Regions from separate parts of the Streptomyces sp. NPDC059900 genome, predicted to be linked through region 1. Evidence: riboswitches for the same ligand, from Rfam matches in the RefSeq annotation. Region 1 holds a riboswitch; the other holds the start of a gene.
What was found. A riboswitch is a leader RNA that binds a small molecule or an ion and turns the genes downstream of it on or off. The one in region 1 is predicted to bind cobalamin.
Positions count from the first base shown of each region.

Region 1 (7,391 bases):
CGACCGACGCGGCGAACAGCTGGTCGTCGGGGTCCTGGACGACCAGCTGGACGGTGGTGCGCAGCCGCGTAAGACCCTTGCGGCCGTACGTCACGGAGTCTCCCCCGAGGGTCAACCCGCCCTGGTCCGGGCGGAGTCCGCCGCTCAGCAGCCGCATGAGGGTGGTCTTGCCGCTGCCGTTGCGCCCCAGGAGCGCGAGGGCGCGGCCCTCGGTGACGTCGAAGTCCAGGCCGCTGAGCACGGTGGGGCCGTCTTCGTAGGCGTAGGACGCGGCTCGCAGAGCGACCAGGGACTCGCCCGGCGCTCGCTCGCGGGGAGCGCTCGGCTCGCTCATGGAAGGAACCTTTCCAGTACGAGGGTGAGGGCCGCGAGGCCCGTGAGGAGTGCCGCGCTCGCGGCGACGAAGCTCCGGGAGATCCGGGCGTCGGGCACGAGCACCCGCAGCGTTCCGTCGTAACCGCGTCCGGCGAGCCCGGCCTGAAGTCGCGTCGCCCGGTCGAAGGCCCGGACGAACGCGGTGGCGCCGAGGCCGCCGAGGGAGCGCCAGGTGGCGGCCCGTGTCGTGTGGCCGAGGCGTGCGGCCTGCGCCTGGCGGATGCGGCTCATGGAGTCCAGGAGCAGGAAGCTCATCCGGTACATGACCAGGGCCACGTCCACGACCGGCGCCGGTACGCCCGCCTTCACCAGGCGGGGCAGCAGGTCCGACATGGGCGTGGTGAAGGCGAACAGCAGGACGCCGAGCGAGGCGGCCGAGGTACGCAGGAGCAGACCGCCCGCCCGCGCCGGGCCGCCGTCGGCGAGCGTGACGAACCCTTCGGGCCCGCCGAGTTGGACGATCAGGGTCAGGGCGCCGGTGACGCAGAAGCCGAGCGGCACGCGGTAGGCGCGCCACAGCTTGCGCGGCGGTACCCCGGCGGGTCCGAGGAGCACCGCGAGCGCCGTGATCAGTACCAGGGCTGCGCCCGGCCAGGGCGGAAGGGAGACGGCAAGGACGGTGAGGCCGAGCCCGAGCACGGCCTTGTCCACGGGGTGGCGGCGGCGCCAGCGACTGCTGTGCGCCGCCGCGTCGATGGGCAGCACGCGGGCTCAGACCTGCTCGGTCCCGGGCCTGCCGCCCTCCGCGTCCGCCGTCTGCTCGGCGGTCGCTTCCTGCTCCCGTGCCTGTTCGGCGCCCTGGCGGCGCCCCTTGCGCAGCCCGAAGTAGTAGGCGAGGACGCCCGCGCCCAGGGCCGCCTGGAGAGCGAAGAGCGCCGACTCGACTTCCCCTGACGGGGGTTCGTACAGCGGCGAGAACCAGGGTTCGTAATCCGGCTTGATCTCGGTGATCGCGGTTTCGGCCTGGGCGTCGGCCCCGGCGAACGGCTCCTTCTCGTCGTCGCCGAGGCCGAGCGCCAGCGGCAGCACCGCGAGCGCGGCGACGATGACGAGGAGCAGGGTGTTGATCTTCGCGTTCCGGCTCATCAGGCGCTGGCCCCCGTCTCCGTCTTGGTGTCCGTACCGGTCTGCGCGGCCTGCTTCTTGCCCTGGAGCAGCACGCCGAGCCGGGTGAGCTCGCCCTTGCTTGACTGCACGAGCAGCCGCATCACCAGGACGGTGAGCAGGCCCTCGCTGACCGCGAGAGGGATCTGCGTGACGGCGAAGATGCCGCCGAACTTGCCCAGGGCGCCGATGAATCCACTGCTGGGGTCGGGGAACGCCAGGGCCAGCTGGACGCTGGTGACGCAGTATGTGGACAGGTCGGCGACGAACGCGCCGAAGAACACGGCGACCATGAGCGGCACGTCGTATCGCTTCAGGAGGCGGTAGACGGCGTATCCGGCCCATGGCCCGACGATCGCCATGGAGAAGACGTTGGCGCCGAGCGTGGTGAGCCCGCCATGGGCGAGCAGCAGCGCCTGGAAGAGCAGCGTGATCGTGCCGAGCACCGTCATGATCGGCGGCCGGAACAGGATCGCGCCGAGCCCGGTTCCCGTGGGATGCGAGCAACTGCCCGTCACGGATGGGATTTTCAGCGCGGAAAGGACAAATGTGAAGGCACCGGAGGCACCCAGGAGCAGGGTGCTCTCGGGGTGCTCCTTGACCTCACGGGTCAGGGAGCGGACTCCGTGGACGACAAACGGCGCGGACGCTACGCCCCAGGCGATCGCGTGCGCCGGCGGGAGGAAACCCTCGGCTATGTGCATGGCTAAGCAGACCCTCTCCAGCACCTCGTGGATGGACAACGCGCCTTGGCCGGTCTCCTGGCTGACGGGTCGTACCGACCGGACTCCGCCTTCCCGGGTACGTGCGTACCCAGTGGCTGCCGCAAGGGCTGGAGCCGGACTTCCCGATCACAGTGGCGAGGGCCGCACCGGCATCACACCGGATTTCCCGTTCACCAAGGCGTGGTGACCCTAGTGCGCAACCGAGTTTCCTGACAACTTGCGGGGACGCTGCACCTGTGGCACGCGCGAGCGCACACGACCAGGGCGTACGCCCCTGGTCAGCGCATGTGCCCCGGCCCGTGCGCGCCCCGTGGTCCGGCGGTTCTCAGGCCTGCTCGCTCGCCACCGGGTAGGGGACGAAGGTGCTGCTGTTCTCGTCGATCGCCAGGCGGCGGTCGAGGGGCGGTACCGCGCGCTGGGGGCAGTCGGTGCGTTCGCACAGGCGGCAGCCCATGCCGATGGGCACGGCCGATGACGCGTTGTCGAGGTCGAGTCCGTCGGAGTAGACGAGCCGCGAGGCGTGACGGATCTCGCAGCCCAGGCCGATGGCGAAGGTCTTGCCGGGCTCGCCCCAGCCGCCGCGGTGCCGGGTGACGGCGCGGGCGGTCCACAGGAAGCGCTGCCCGTCCGGCATGGAGGCCACCTGGACATGGATGCGGCCGGGCGCGGCGAACGCCTCGTACACGTTCCACAGCGGGCAGGTGCCGCCCGCACGGGAGAAGTGGAAGGCGGTGGCGGACTGCCGCTTGGACATGTTGCCCGCCCGGTCGACCCGCACGAAGGAGAAGGGCACCCCGCGCAGCCGGGGCCGTTGCAGGGTGCTCAGGCGGTGGCAGATCGTCTCGTAGCCAAGCCCGAAGTGGTCGGTGAGGCGCTCGATGTCGTAGCGGAACTCCTCGGCGGCGGCGTGGAAGCGGCGGTACGGCAGGATCAGCGCGGCCGCGAAGTAGTTGGCGATGCCGATACGAGCCAGCGGCCAGGCCGCGGCCTGCGGGTCGAAATCCTCCGATGCGAGGTCGGAGATCTCCCCGGCGTATTCGAGCAGCGCGAGCTGGGTGGCCATCCGGAACGCCTGCTGGCCGGGGCGCAGCCGGTTGGAGAGGTGCAGGACGCGGGCCGTCGGGTCGTAGTGGTGCAGGCGGCCTTCGGTGTCCCCGGCCAGGCGTACCCCGTGGCGCTCGGCGAGCCGCGCGGCCAGGGCCCGGACGACCTCGCCGGGGCGTACGCCGATCTCGGCGGCGAACTGTTCGGCGGCGAGGTCGATGTCGTGGAGGTAGTTCTGGCGCCGGTAGAAGAACTCGCGGATCTCCTCGTGCGCGGAACGGGGCTGCGCGGCCGCTCCCGCACCCCGTCCCTCGGTGGCTTCGGAGAGCTGTTCGGTGAGGTGCTGGTTCCGGCGGCCGAGGTCCACCAGAACCCTCGCCACGGCGGGCATGCGCGATGCCAGGTCCGAGAGGTCGGACGCGGAGACCCGTCCGGCGGAGACCTCGCCGGTGAGGGCGTCCCGCAGGTCGGCCACCAGGCGGCTGGTGTCGCGCTCGGAGAAGAAGCCCGGGTCGACGCCGAACGCCTCGGTGAGGCGCAGCAGTACGGGGACGGTCAGCGGCCGGGAGTCGTGCTCCATCTGGTTCAGATAGCTCGGCGAGATGGCCAGGGTCCGCGCCAGGTCGGCCTGGCTCATGCGGCGTTCCTCCCGCAGCCGTCGCAGCCGTGCTCCCGCGTACGTCTTACTCACCCGTGGCTCCTGTCCGATCACGATCACCCTCGAACGCACTGCTGGTGATGGTAGCCACGGGGACGCCATTCCAGGCATTGGCAAACTTGGCAATACGGCGGCCAAAGATGCGCAGAACTTGGCAGCTTTCCCTGCTTGATGGCACTGAGTGCCGGTGCCAGAGTCGTACTGCGGCCCGCCGGACTCCATCGGGCGGATCGGAACAGGGGTCCGATTCAATGCCCTGACGTCGGCGATCCCGACCCTTCCGCCCGGCTCGGCAGCATTGCTCGGCTTGCCAATCCACGGAATCGGCGGGCCGCATCCTCCATATATTCGGCACTCAGTGCCAGTAATTCGCAACGTTCACGCATCTCCGGGAGACGGTCATGGCACAGGCAGGGACCACGACGGCAACGGCGCAGGAGCTCGCTCAGCGGTGGGCGCGCGAAGCCCGCTGGAAGGGCATCGAGCGCACCTACTCCGCCGAGGACGTGGTCAGGCTCTCCGGCAGCGTCCGCGAGGAGCACACCCTCGCCCGGCGCGGCGCCGAGCGGCTGTGGAAGCAGCTGCACGAGCAGGACTACATCCACGCGCTCGGCGCGCTCACCGGCGGCCAGGCGGTCCAGCAGGTCAAGGCAGGCCTCCAGGCGATCTACCTGTCCGGCTGGCAGGTGGCCGCCGACGCCAACCAGGCCGGGCACACCTACCCCGACCAGTCGCTCTACCCCGCCAACTCGGTGCCTCAGGTGGTCCGTCGGATCAACAACGCGCTGCTGCGCGCCGACCAGATCGCCACCGCCGAAGGCGGCGACGACACGACCGACTGGCTCGCGCCGATCGTCGCCGACGCCGAGGCGGGCTTCGGCGGCCCGCTCAACGCCTTCGAGCTGACCAAGGCGATGATCGCCGCGGGTGCGGCGGGCATCCACTACGAGGACCAGCTCGCCTCGGAGAAGAAGTGCGGCCACCTGGGCGGCAAGGTCCTCGTGCCGACCGGCCAGCACATCCGTACCCTCAACGCGGCCCGCCTGGCCGCCGACATCGCCGATGTCCCGACGCTGATCGTGGCCCGCACCGACGCGCTCGCCGCGAACCTCCTGACCAGCGACGTCGACGAGCGCGACGCCCGCTTCGTCACCGGCGAGCGCACCGCCGAGGGCTTCTACCGGGTGCGCAACGGCATGGAGCCGGTCATCGCCCGCGGCCTGGCCTACGCCCCGTACGCGGACCTCATCTGGGTCGAGACCGGCACCCCGGACCTCGCCCAGGCCCGCGAGTTCGCCGAGGCGATCCACGCCGAGCACCCCGACCAGATGCTCGCCTACAACTGCTCGCCGTCGTTCAACTGGCGTGCCGCCCTGGACGACGACCAGATCGCCAAGTTCCAGCGCGAACTGGGTGCCATGGGCTACCGCTTCCAGTTCATCACCCTGGCCGGCTTCCACTCCCTCAACCACGGCATGTTCGACCTCGCCCGCGGTTACGCCGAGCACGGCATGACCGCCTATGTCGACCTCCAGGAGCGCGAGTTCGCGGCGCAGGCGCAGGGCTTCACCGCCGTCAAGCACCAGCGCGAGGTGGGCACCGGGTACTTCGACCAGGTGTCCACCGCGGTCAACCCCGCCTCCTCCACGACCGCGCTCGCCGGGTCCACCGAGGCCGAGCAGTTCCACTAGACGCTTCGCCGGATCGCGGCAGTCACGCCCATGGGCCGGTGGGGGGCTTGGCGCGCAGGTCTCCGCCCCTCTTCGGGGCACGTCCATCGCGTCTTCGGGGCAAGCCCATCGCGCCCCCACCGCCCCGTCAGTCCTCCCTCCCGCCTCCCGACGAGGAGAACCGCATGCCCACCTCCGCTCCGACCAGCCGTGCCCAGGTCCTCGGCATGCCGGCTGACCGGCACGACGAGATCCTCACCCCCGAGGCCCTTGAGTTCGTCGGGCGCCTCGTCGACGCCTTCGCCGAGCGCCGCCTGGAGATCCTCAAGGAGCGCAGGCGGGTCGGGGCCCGCCTCGCCTCCGGCTACCCGCTCGACTTCTCCGTCGCCACCGGCCGCGTACGGGCCGACGACTCCTGGCAGGTGGCGCCCCCGGCACCCGGCCTCACCGACCGCCGGGTGGAGATCACCGGGCCTCCGGAGCGGGCGATGACGGTCAACGCCCTCAACTCCGGTGCGCAGGTGTGGATGGCTGACTTCGAGGACGCCACCTCGCCCACCTGGGACAACATCGTCGAAGGCCAGCTGAACCTGCTCGACGCCATCGAGCGCAGGATCGACTTCACCACCCCGGAGGGCAGGCAGTACCGGCTCGGCGAGCGGACCGCCACCATCGTCGTCCGTCCTCGCGGCTGGCACCTGGTCGAAGAGCACCTGGAGATCGGCGGCCGGCCCGCCCCCGCCTCGCTGGTGGACTTCGGGCTCTACTTCTTCCACTGCGCCCAGCGGCAGATCGACGCCGGGCAGGGACCGTACTTCTATCTGCCGAAGCTGGAGAGCCGCGACGAGGCACGGCTGTGGAACGACGTGTTCGTCCTCGCCCAGGACCTCCTCGGCATCCCCCGCGGCACGATCCGGGCCACCGTCCTGATCGAGACCATCACGGCGGCCGTCCAGATGGAGGAGATCCTCTACGAGCTCCGCGAGCACAGCTCGGGGCTCAACGCGGGCCGCTGGGACTACCTCTTCAGCCTCATCAAGACCTTCGGGCACCGCACCGACTTCCTGCTGCCCGACCGGGCGAAGGTCACCATGACCGCCCCCTTCATGCGCGCGTACACCGAACTCCTCGTGCGCACCTGCCACAAGCGAGGCGCCCACGCCATCGGCGGCATGGCCGCCCACGTGCCCGGCAAGGACCCAGACGCGCACCGGGCGGCCCTCGCAACGGTCCGGCTGGACAAGGAACGCGAGGCCGAGGACGGCTTCGACGGCTCCTGGGTCGCCCACCCCGCCCTCGTCCCCGTCTGCCGCGAGGTCTTCGACGGGGTGCTCGGCAGCCGCCCGCACCAGATCGACCGCGCCCGCAGCGACGTCGAGGTGACGGCGGCACAGCTGCTCTCCGTGCGCCGGATCAGCGCACCGCCCACCTCGGAGGGCGTGCGCACCAACATCGCGGTTGCCGTGCGCTACTTCGCCGCATGGCTGCACGGGCAGGGAGCCGTCGCCCTCTACGGGCTCATGGAGGACACCGCCACCGCCGAGATCGCGCGGGTGCAGATCTGGCAGTGGCTGCGGCACCGGGCCGTCGACCGCGAGAGGGTTCTGGAGCTCCTCGACGCCGAACTCGCCGCCCTGGGCGCGGAGTATCCGTGGGCGCCGATCGATGACATCCGCATCATCTTCGAACGCACCGCCCTGGCACGCGAGTTGCCCGCCTTCTTCACCACGGACGCCTACTCCCGCCACCTCGTGCGCCGCCCGGAGGGACGGTCATGAGCGCGGCCATCCGCCGGGTCGGCGTGGTGGGCGGGGG
Region 1 is NZ_JBNNJZ010000049.1:16,553-23,943, reverse strand. It holds gene ACQKIP_RS10535 (energy-coupling factor ABC transporter ATP-binding protein) at 1-334, opposite strand, end outside; gene cbiQ (cobalt ECF transporter T component CbiQ) at 331-1,080, opposite strand; gene ACQKIP_RS10525 (energy-coupling factor ABC transporter substrate-binding protein) at 1,087-1,461, opposite strand; gene ACQKIP_RS10520 (energy-coupling factor ABC transporter permease) at 1,461-2,183, opposite strand; cobalamin riboswitch at 2,214-2,411, opposite strand; gene ACQKIP_RS10515 (short-chain fatty acyl-CoA regulator family protein) at 2,530-3,939, opposite strand; gene aceA (isocitrate lyase) at 4,308-5,597, shown strand; gene aceB (malate synthase A) at 5,762-7,354, shown strand; gene ACQKIP_RS10500 (3-hydroxybutyryl-CoA dehydrogenase) at 7,351-7,391, shown strand, end outside.

Region 2 (7,391 bases), on a different contig from region 1:
GGATTGATCCAGATCTCCATGCCGCACACGCTACCCGCGACCCACCCGTCACAGCGCCCGAAAGCCCGTCTGGCCAGCGGCGATTGTCAGTGCCCGGCAGTAGAATTGACTCAGTGTTCGAAGGTTCCCGACGGGGGTTCCTGACCGCGACAGGAGGATGCCTGTGCCCGCTGCCGCTCTCACATCGAAGTCCAAGCGCAACGCTTCCCGGCCCGTGATCATCGACCCGACGTACGCACCACTGGAGAAGCGTCCGCTCCCGGCCGGCCGGCCGCGCGAGTGGTACATCACGCACAACCGGCGCCTGAAGGCCATGCGTCTGGCGATAGCACTCCTCGACTCGGGCGTCTATCTGGCGAACCAAGCGAGCAACACCCGTATCCGGAGCATGGCGGAGGACGTGGGAATCCACCCGCCGTCGGACATCACCTGCCACATGGTGCGCGCCCTGATGCGCTACAGCCGCTGAACCAGCCGCTGGACTGTGGCCGAACCAGCCGCTGGGCGGTCGCGGCACAACCGCCGAGCGGTCGTCACGGCGCGTGCGGGCGGGGGCCGAGCGCCCCCGCCCGCACGCGTGGTCCATGCTGACCGCATGACTCAGCCGGAATCCGCCCCCGCCCAGCAGGAACCGGCAGCCGAGCTGCCGCTGCTGGTCACCGCCCGACTCGCGGACGGGGCGCGGTTTCCCGTCCGCGGCCTGCGGGGGAGCGAGGCATCGCCGCGCCCCGCGCCGGCCGTCCTGATCCTCCCCGCCATGGGCACCCCCGCCCGCTACTACCGCGCGTTCGCACGCCAGTTGCACGCGGAGGGGCTCACCGCCCTGACCGTGGACATGCGGGGGCAGGGGGAGAGCACCCCGCGGGTGACGGACCCGGACGCCGCCGACCACGGCTACCGCACCATCGTCGAGCAGGACCTCGTCGCGGTCATCGAGGCGATACGCGGCGAACTGGGCCCGGAGCCCGCGCTGTACCTCCTCGGCCACAGCATGGGCGGCCAACTGGGCCTCATTCACGCGGCCCTGGGGATCGGCCCCGGCGTCGACGGAGTCGCCCTCGTCGCCTCGGGCTCCGTCTGGTTCCGGGCGTACGGCCCCCTGCGCGGGCCCCTGCTGCTCATCGGCGAACTGCTCACCGCGGCCACGTCCACGCTGCTCGGCCGCTGGCCCGGCACCAGGCTCGGCTTCGGCGGCAACCAGCCCAAGGGCGTCATGCGCGACTGGGCACGCCAGGGCCGCACGGGCCGCTATTCCTCCCCGGGCTCCCCGCACGACTACGAAGCGGCCCTGCGCACCCTGGACCTGCCCGTCCTCGCCGTCTTGGTGGAGGGCGACACCTGGGCCCCCGCGGCCGCTCTCGACCACCTGGTGGGCAAGGTGCCGGGGGCCCGCGTCACCCGCCGCCAGTACTCCGCAAAGGAGGCGGGCGCCCGCCTCGACCACTTCGTGTGGACGCGGGCGGGAAGTGCGCTGGCCAAAGGGGTGGCGGCATGGGCGGTGGCGGGCGGAAGCTGAAGACCCGGGGAAACCGGCGTACCCGGGAAGCCGAAGCCCCCGACGTGCCACGGGCCGGGTCACCCGTTCGCCGTACCCGGCATGCGGACACGCCCGCGGCGGCTTTGGCTGCTGCTGAGGGGGGCCGCCGAGGGGGAGGCCGCTGCCGGGAGCTGCCGACGGAGAGGGGGCCGGGGCGATGATCGCTCCGCAAGAGCGTGCCCGGCAGGGCAGGGCCGCCCGCAAGAACGCCTCCCGTTCCTCGCACGGGGCCTGGATTCCCTCCGCCGATCGCGCCGACCCGGTCACCGTGCTCGAACGGCAGGGCGCGGACCGCGTCCAGGAGCTGCTGCCGGTCCGCTACGCCCGCATGGCCGCGTCCCCCTTCTCCTTCCTGCGGGGCGCCGTCGCCGTCATGGCGGGCGACCTGGCCGCCCAGTGGAACACCGGGCTCACGGTCCAACTCTGCGGCGACGCCAACCTGTTGAACTTCGGCCTGTTCGCCTCCCCGGAAGGCACCCTGGTCTTCGACCTCGACGACTTCGACGAGACCTGCCCCGGCCCCTTCGAGTGGGACGTCAAACGCCTGGCCGCGAGCATCGCCGTGGCATCCCGCGGCAGCGGCCACCCGCAGAGCGCGGCGCACGCGGCCTGCCGCGCGGCGGTGGCCGCGTACCGCACGTCGATGAGGCGTCTTGCCGGACTCGGCGAACTGGCGGTCTGGTACGAACGCACGGACACGAAAGGCCTGTTGCCGCTCATCGACGCCACCCGCCACCGCGACCGGAGGAAGAGCGCACTCAACGGAGGCCGGGCCCGCACCACCCTGCCGGCGCTCGGCAAGCTGACCAGCGAAGCCGACGGCGTCCGCCGCATCGTCCACGATCCGCCGCTCCTCGTCCCGGCAGGCCCCCCGGACATCGCGGCCGTACGCAAGATCTTCGGCGACTACCGCTCCACGGTCTCCGAGGAGCGCCGAATCCTCCTGGACCGCTACCACTTCGTGGACGCGGCGCGGAAAGTGGTGGGAGTGGGCGGCGTCGGCACCCGCTGCTTCATCGTGCTCCTCGCCGGGCGCGACGCCGACGATCCGCTCTTCCTCCAGATCAAGGAAGCCGTCCGCTCCGTCTACGAGGAGCACCTGCCGGCCGGTCCGTACGTCCATCCCGGCCACCGTGTCGTCGCCGGCCAGCGCCTGCTCCAGGCGGCGGGCGACATCTTCCTCGGCTGGATGACGGGCCCCCGGGGCCGCGCCTTCTACTGGCGCAGGCTCCGGGACGTGCGGGGCCCGGCGGACGTCGAGGCCATGTCCGCCACGGAGCTGCGCTCCTACGCCCGGCTCTGCGGCACGGCGCTCGCCCGCGCCCACGCCCGCTCCGGCGACCGCATGGCCATCGCCGCCTACCTGGGCGGCTCCGACACGTTCGACCGGGCCGTCGCCGACTTCGCGCTGCGCTACGCCGCGCAGAACGCGCAGGACCACGCGGCGCTCGTCGAGGCGATCGCCTCGGGTCTGGTGAACGCCGCGGGTCCGGACGGTGCTGCGCCGCAGGGGGTCTAGCCGATCTGGTCCGGCGTCACCGTCAGCCACCGCTTGTCCGCGGTCACCTTCTGGCCGAGTTCACGCTGGCGGTCGGCGTTCTTCTGCTTCATCCCGTCCAGCTCCTTCATGTACGAGTCCTTGCGGTTGACCCAGACCCGCGCACCGCCGTGCGTCACGTCCGCCGAGTGGAACAGCATCGGGCCGTCGCTCTTGGGGGTGTCGCCCGCCACCAGGACGGGCTTCTTCCACTCGTCGATGTACGTGCTGATGGCCGCGGGCTTGCCCTGGTACCAGGTGAGCGGGGCCCACAGGTCCGGCGTCAGCTCGTGCTTGGCCAGCTTCTTCTGGTCGAAGCGGCCCTCCGCGATCTCCTTGCGGGAGCTGGTGACCTCGCCGGTCTTGCGGTCCTTGAGCTGGAGGCCGACGCCGATGACGTTCTCGGGCTTCACGTCGTAGCCGTACTTGGGGTCGGCGAGGACCATCCGGACCAGGTCCTCGCTGGCCGCGCTGACGACGTACACCTCGATGCCGTGGCTCCGCAGGGACTTGTAGAGCTCCTGCATGCCGGGGAAGAACTCGGGCTTCTTCACCTCGGTCTTCGTCAGCTTCCCGTCCTCGTAGTACTCGGCGGGGATGGGCTTCTTGTAGGCGAGGAGCTCGTCGACGTACCCCTTGAGCTCCTTCAGCGTGAAGCCGGAGAAGATCTGCGCGGCCCACGGGTAGCAGACCTGGTCGTCGACCTCGCAGAGCCGGTTGTAGTAGCTGTAGAGGCTCTCCTTGTGCTTCGCCGTGTCCTTGAACGGGATGATCTTCAGCGACGGGTCCATCGTCTTGCGGGTCAGGACCCCCTTCATCTCCAGGAAGGGCAGGAGGGACTCCTCCAGGTCGTTGCGGTACGTCGTGTTGTCCGCGTCGAAGACGGCGTACGCGCCCTTGCCGCCGTTCTCCGCGATGACCTTGCCCAGCTTCTTCGCGACCGGCTTGGGCCAGTGCTTCAGCTCGGCGGCTGCCCCGGCGCTCTTCGCGGCGGTCTTCGCGGAGGCGTCGGCGGCCGTCGCGTCCGTGCTCGGCCAGAGCGCCGTGCCCGCGATGACGGCCGCGGTGAGCGCGCCCGCCGTGCCGAGTACGGCAAGCTTGCCCTTTGCCATTGATGCCATGGTTCTGTGCCCCCTGAGAGCGGTCTGCGCCCCGTCCGGAGCGGCGGGTCATCGTATGGGCCCGAGCGGCGGATTCCCATGATCGACATCACCGGACGGAACGGGCATGGGACGCCTGTGCGCGGGTAGCAGCGTCAGACGCCCGCACGCTTCCCAGCCCTGCTCCGGAGCGAAGCCCATCGCATACTGGAAGGCATGGAGAGCGTCTCCCCGGAGTTCGTACGGGCCGCTCCGCGGCTCGGCGGCATGGTGGTGTCCGCCGTCGGCTACCGCACGGCGGGCGAGCAGCCCGGTCTGCACCGCGGCCTGCCGTCCCCGTATCTGACGCTGATCTTCTCCCTGGACGGCCCCGTCGCCACCGGCGACAGTCCCGGGCAGGCGACCGGACCCGACGCCACGCGCACGGACATCGTCGTGGGCGGCCTGCACCAGTCCCCGGCGTACGTCGTGCGGCCCGAGCACGAGGCGGGCATCCAGCTCGCCGTGCACCCGCTCGCCGCCCGCGCCCTGTTCGGCGTACCGGCGGCGGAGCTGGCGGCCGACCTGGTGACGCCCGGCGCGCAGGTGATGGGGCGCCGCGCCGCCGACGTACGGGAGCTGCTGTGCGAGCAGAGCGGCTGGGAACAGCGGTTCGCCTCCTTGTCCGCCTACTTGCGGCAGCGCGCGGCGGACGCGGACGCCGCGGGAGCGGTACGCCCGGAGGTCGCCGAGGCCTGGGCCTGGCTGGCCCGGCACCAGGGCGCCGGCACCCTGCGCGGCCTCTCCCGGCACGTCGCGCTCAGCGAACGCCGCCTGACCACGCTCTTCCGGGCCGAGACGGGCCTGAGCCCCAAGCAGGCGGGCCGCCTGATGCGCTTCCAGCGCGCACGCAACGCCGTCGTACGCTCCGTCGCGGCGGGCGCCGCCCCCGACCTGGCCCGCGTCGCCGCCGACTGCGGCTACTACGACCACTCCCACCTGGTGCGGGACTTCCGGCAGTACACCGGCGCGAGCCCCAGCGGCTGGCTGGCCGAAGAGTGCCGGAATATCCAAGCCGGGAGCCACGGCGGGGGCGAAGAGTAGGAGCCATGGACACCACCGAGAAGCAGAACAAGCAGCCCCGGTCCACCGGGCGCGCCCCCAGCGTCTGGCCGACGCTCCAGGCGCACGACGCCCCCGCCCTGATCGACTTCCTGGTCGGCACCGTCGGCTTCCTGCGCACCGCCGTCTACCAGGACGGCGACAGCGTGGCCCACGCCGAGCTCGACTGGCCCGAGGGCGGCGCGATCATGCTCGGCTCGTACGACGACGGGGCCGGTGACTGGTGCCTGAAGCCGGGCACCTTCGGCACGTACGTCGTCACCGATCATGTCGACGACCTCTACCGGCGGCTCGTCGCCGCCGGGGTCGAGATCACCCGGGAGATCGAGGACAAGCCCTACGGCAGCAGGGAGTTCGCGATCACCGACCCCGAGGGCAACAAGTGGTCCTTCGGCACCTACCGCGGCGCACCCAGGCCCGACGGGGCGTCCTGACCCGGCGTGACGGCGGTCTCCCTGACCTTGCGTGATAGCTTGCGAGCGCCAGTCAACCCACACCAGGGCCAGGGAATCCGGTGCGAATCCGGAACTGACGCGCAGCGGTGAGGGGGAACGGGCGGGGCCACGGCCACTGGGCGTCCACGGATGCCCGGGAAGGCGCCCCGTCCGGCCGATCCCCGAGTCCGAAGACCTGCTGGCGCCTGCGCCGCGCACCGAGCGGCGCAGGTGATGAAGCAGGCCAGGCTCCGCGTATGAGCCATGAGACTCAAGGGATCGTGTGTCCTCCTCAGCCCGTCGTGTACGTATACCCGTCGTCCTGCTCGTCGCGGCCCTGTCCGCCACGCTGACCTCCTGCGGCGGCGCGTCTTCCGCCGGGTCCTCCGGGTCGTCCGCCACGGGCAAGAAGGCCGACGGCTACCCGCTGACCCTGGCCTCCTGCGGCAAGAAGGCGGAGATCAAGGCGCCGCCGCAGCGGGCGGTCTCCCTCGACCAGGGTTCCACCGAGATCCTGCTCTCGCTCGGCCTCGCGGACCGCATGGTCGGCACCGGCACCTGGACGGACCCGGTCCTGAAGGGCCTGGAGAAGGACAACGCCAAGGTCGACCGGATCGCCGACAGCTACCCCTCCTTCGAGAAGGTCCTCGCCAAGGAGCCGGACTTCGTCACCGCGTCCTTCACGGCGACGGTCAGCAAGGGCGGCGTCGCCGACCGCGCCAAGTTCGCCGAACTCGGCGTACCCGCCTATGTCTCGCCGTCGGACTGCGCGGGCAAGGACAACAGCGGCGACGGCGACGGCAAGCGCGTCAAGACGCTGACCATGGACACCGTCTACGGCGAGGTGCGCGACCTGGCCGGGGCGTTCGGCGTCCAGAAGCGCGGCGAACGCCTGATCGCGGACCTCAAGGGCCGGGTGGCGAAGGCCGCGAAGACCATCAAGAAAGCCGACGCGGCCGACACGTCGGTCCTCTACTGGTTCGCCAACTCCGACGCCCCCTACATCGCGGGCTGCTGCGGGGCGCCCGGCATCATCACGCGCGAGCTCGGCGTGAAGAACGTCTTCGACGACACCCGCGAGGAGTGGCCCCAGATCAACTGGGAGACCGTGGCCGACCGCGACCCCGATGTCCTGGTCATCGGCGACCTCACCCGCAAGTCACAGACCGCCGAGAGCGCGAAGAAGAAGATCGAGTTCCTGGAGTCCAACCCGGCCACCAAGAACCTGACCGCCGTGAAGAAGAAGCGGTACGTACTGCTGAGCGGCCAGGCCATGAACCCGACCATCCGCACGGTCGACGGCGTGGAGCAAGTCGCCGCCGCCCTGCGCGAGTTCGGGCTCGCCAAGTGAGGGCAGCCGCCTTTGGCGGCATACGTTCCGCTCTGCTCTGGACGACGGGCCTCGCCGTCCTCGCCCTCTCCGTGGCGACGGCCGTCACCATCGGCCCCGCCGACATCTCCGTACCGGACGTGTGGTCGGCGGTGGCGGCCCATCTCGGCTGGGGCGAGGCGACCCTGACGCCCATTCGGGACGGCATCGTCTGGAACCTGCGCATGCCGCGCACCCTCCTCGCGGCGGTCTGCGGCGCGGGTCTCGCGGTCTGCGGCACGGTCCTCCAGTCCCTCCTGCGCAACCCGCTCGCCGACCCCTTCGTGCTCGGCGTCTCCTCGGGCGCGTCCAC
Region 2 is NZ_JBNNJZ010000329.1:608-7,998, reverse strand. It holds gene ACQKIP_RS31115 (arsenate reductase family protein) at 1-20, opposite strand, end outside; gene ACQKIP_RS31110 (hypothetical protein) at 164-469, shown strand; gene ACQKIP_RS31105 (alpha/beta hydrolase family protein) at 596-1,516, shown strand; gene ACQKIP_RS31100 (DUF2252 domain-containing protein) at 1,695-3,056, shown strand; gene ACQKIP_RS31095 (HAD family hydrolase) at 3,053-4,186, opposite strand; gene ACQKIP_RS31090 (AraC family transcriptional regulator) at 4,391-5,257, shown strand; gene ACQKIP_RS31085 (VOC family protein) at 5,263-5,709, shown strand; cobalamin riboswitch at 5,742-5,927, shown strand; gene ACQKIP_RS31080 (ABC transporter substrate-binding protein) at 5,993-7,060, shown strand; partial or broken gene ACQKIP_RS31075 (FecCD family ABC transporter permease) at 7,057-7,391, shown strand, end outside.
Region 2: linked by a shared signal. The riboswitch ahead of ACQKIP_RS31080 (ABC transporter substrate-binding protein) and the one ahead of ACQKIP_RS10520 (energy-coupling factor ABC transporter permease) in region 1 are both predicted to bind cobalamin.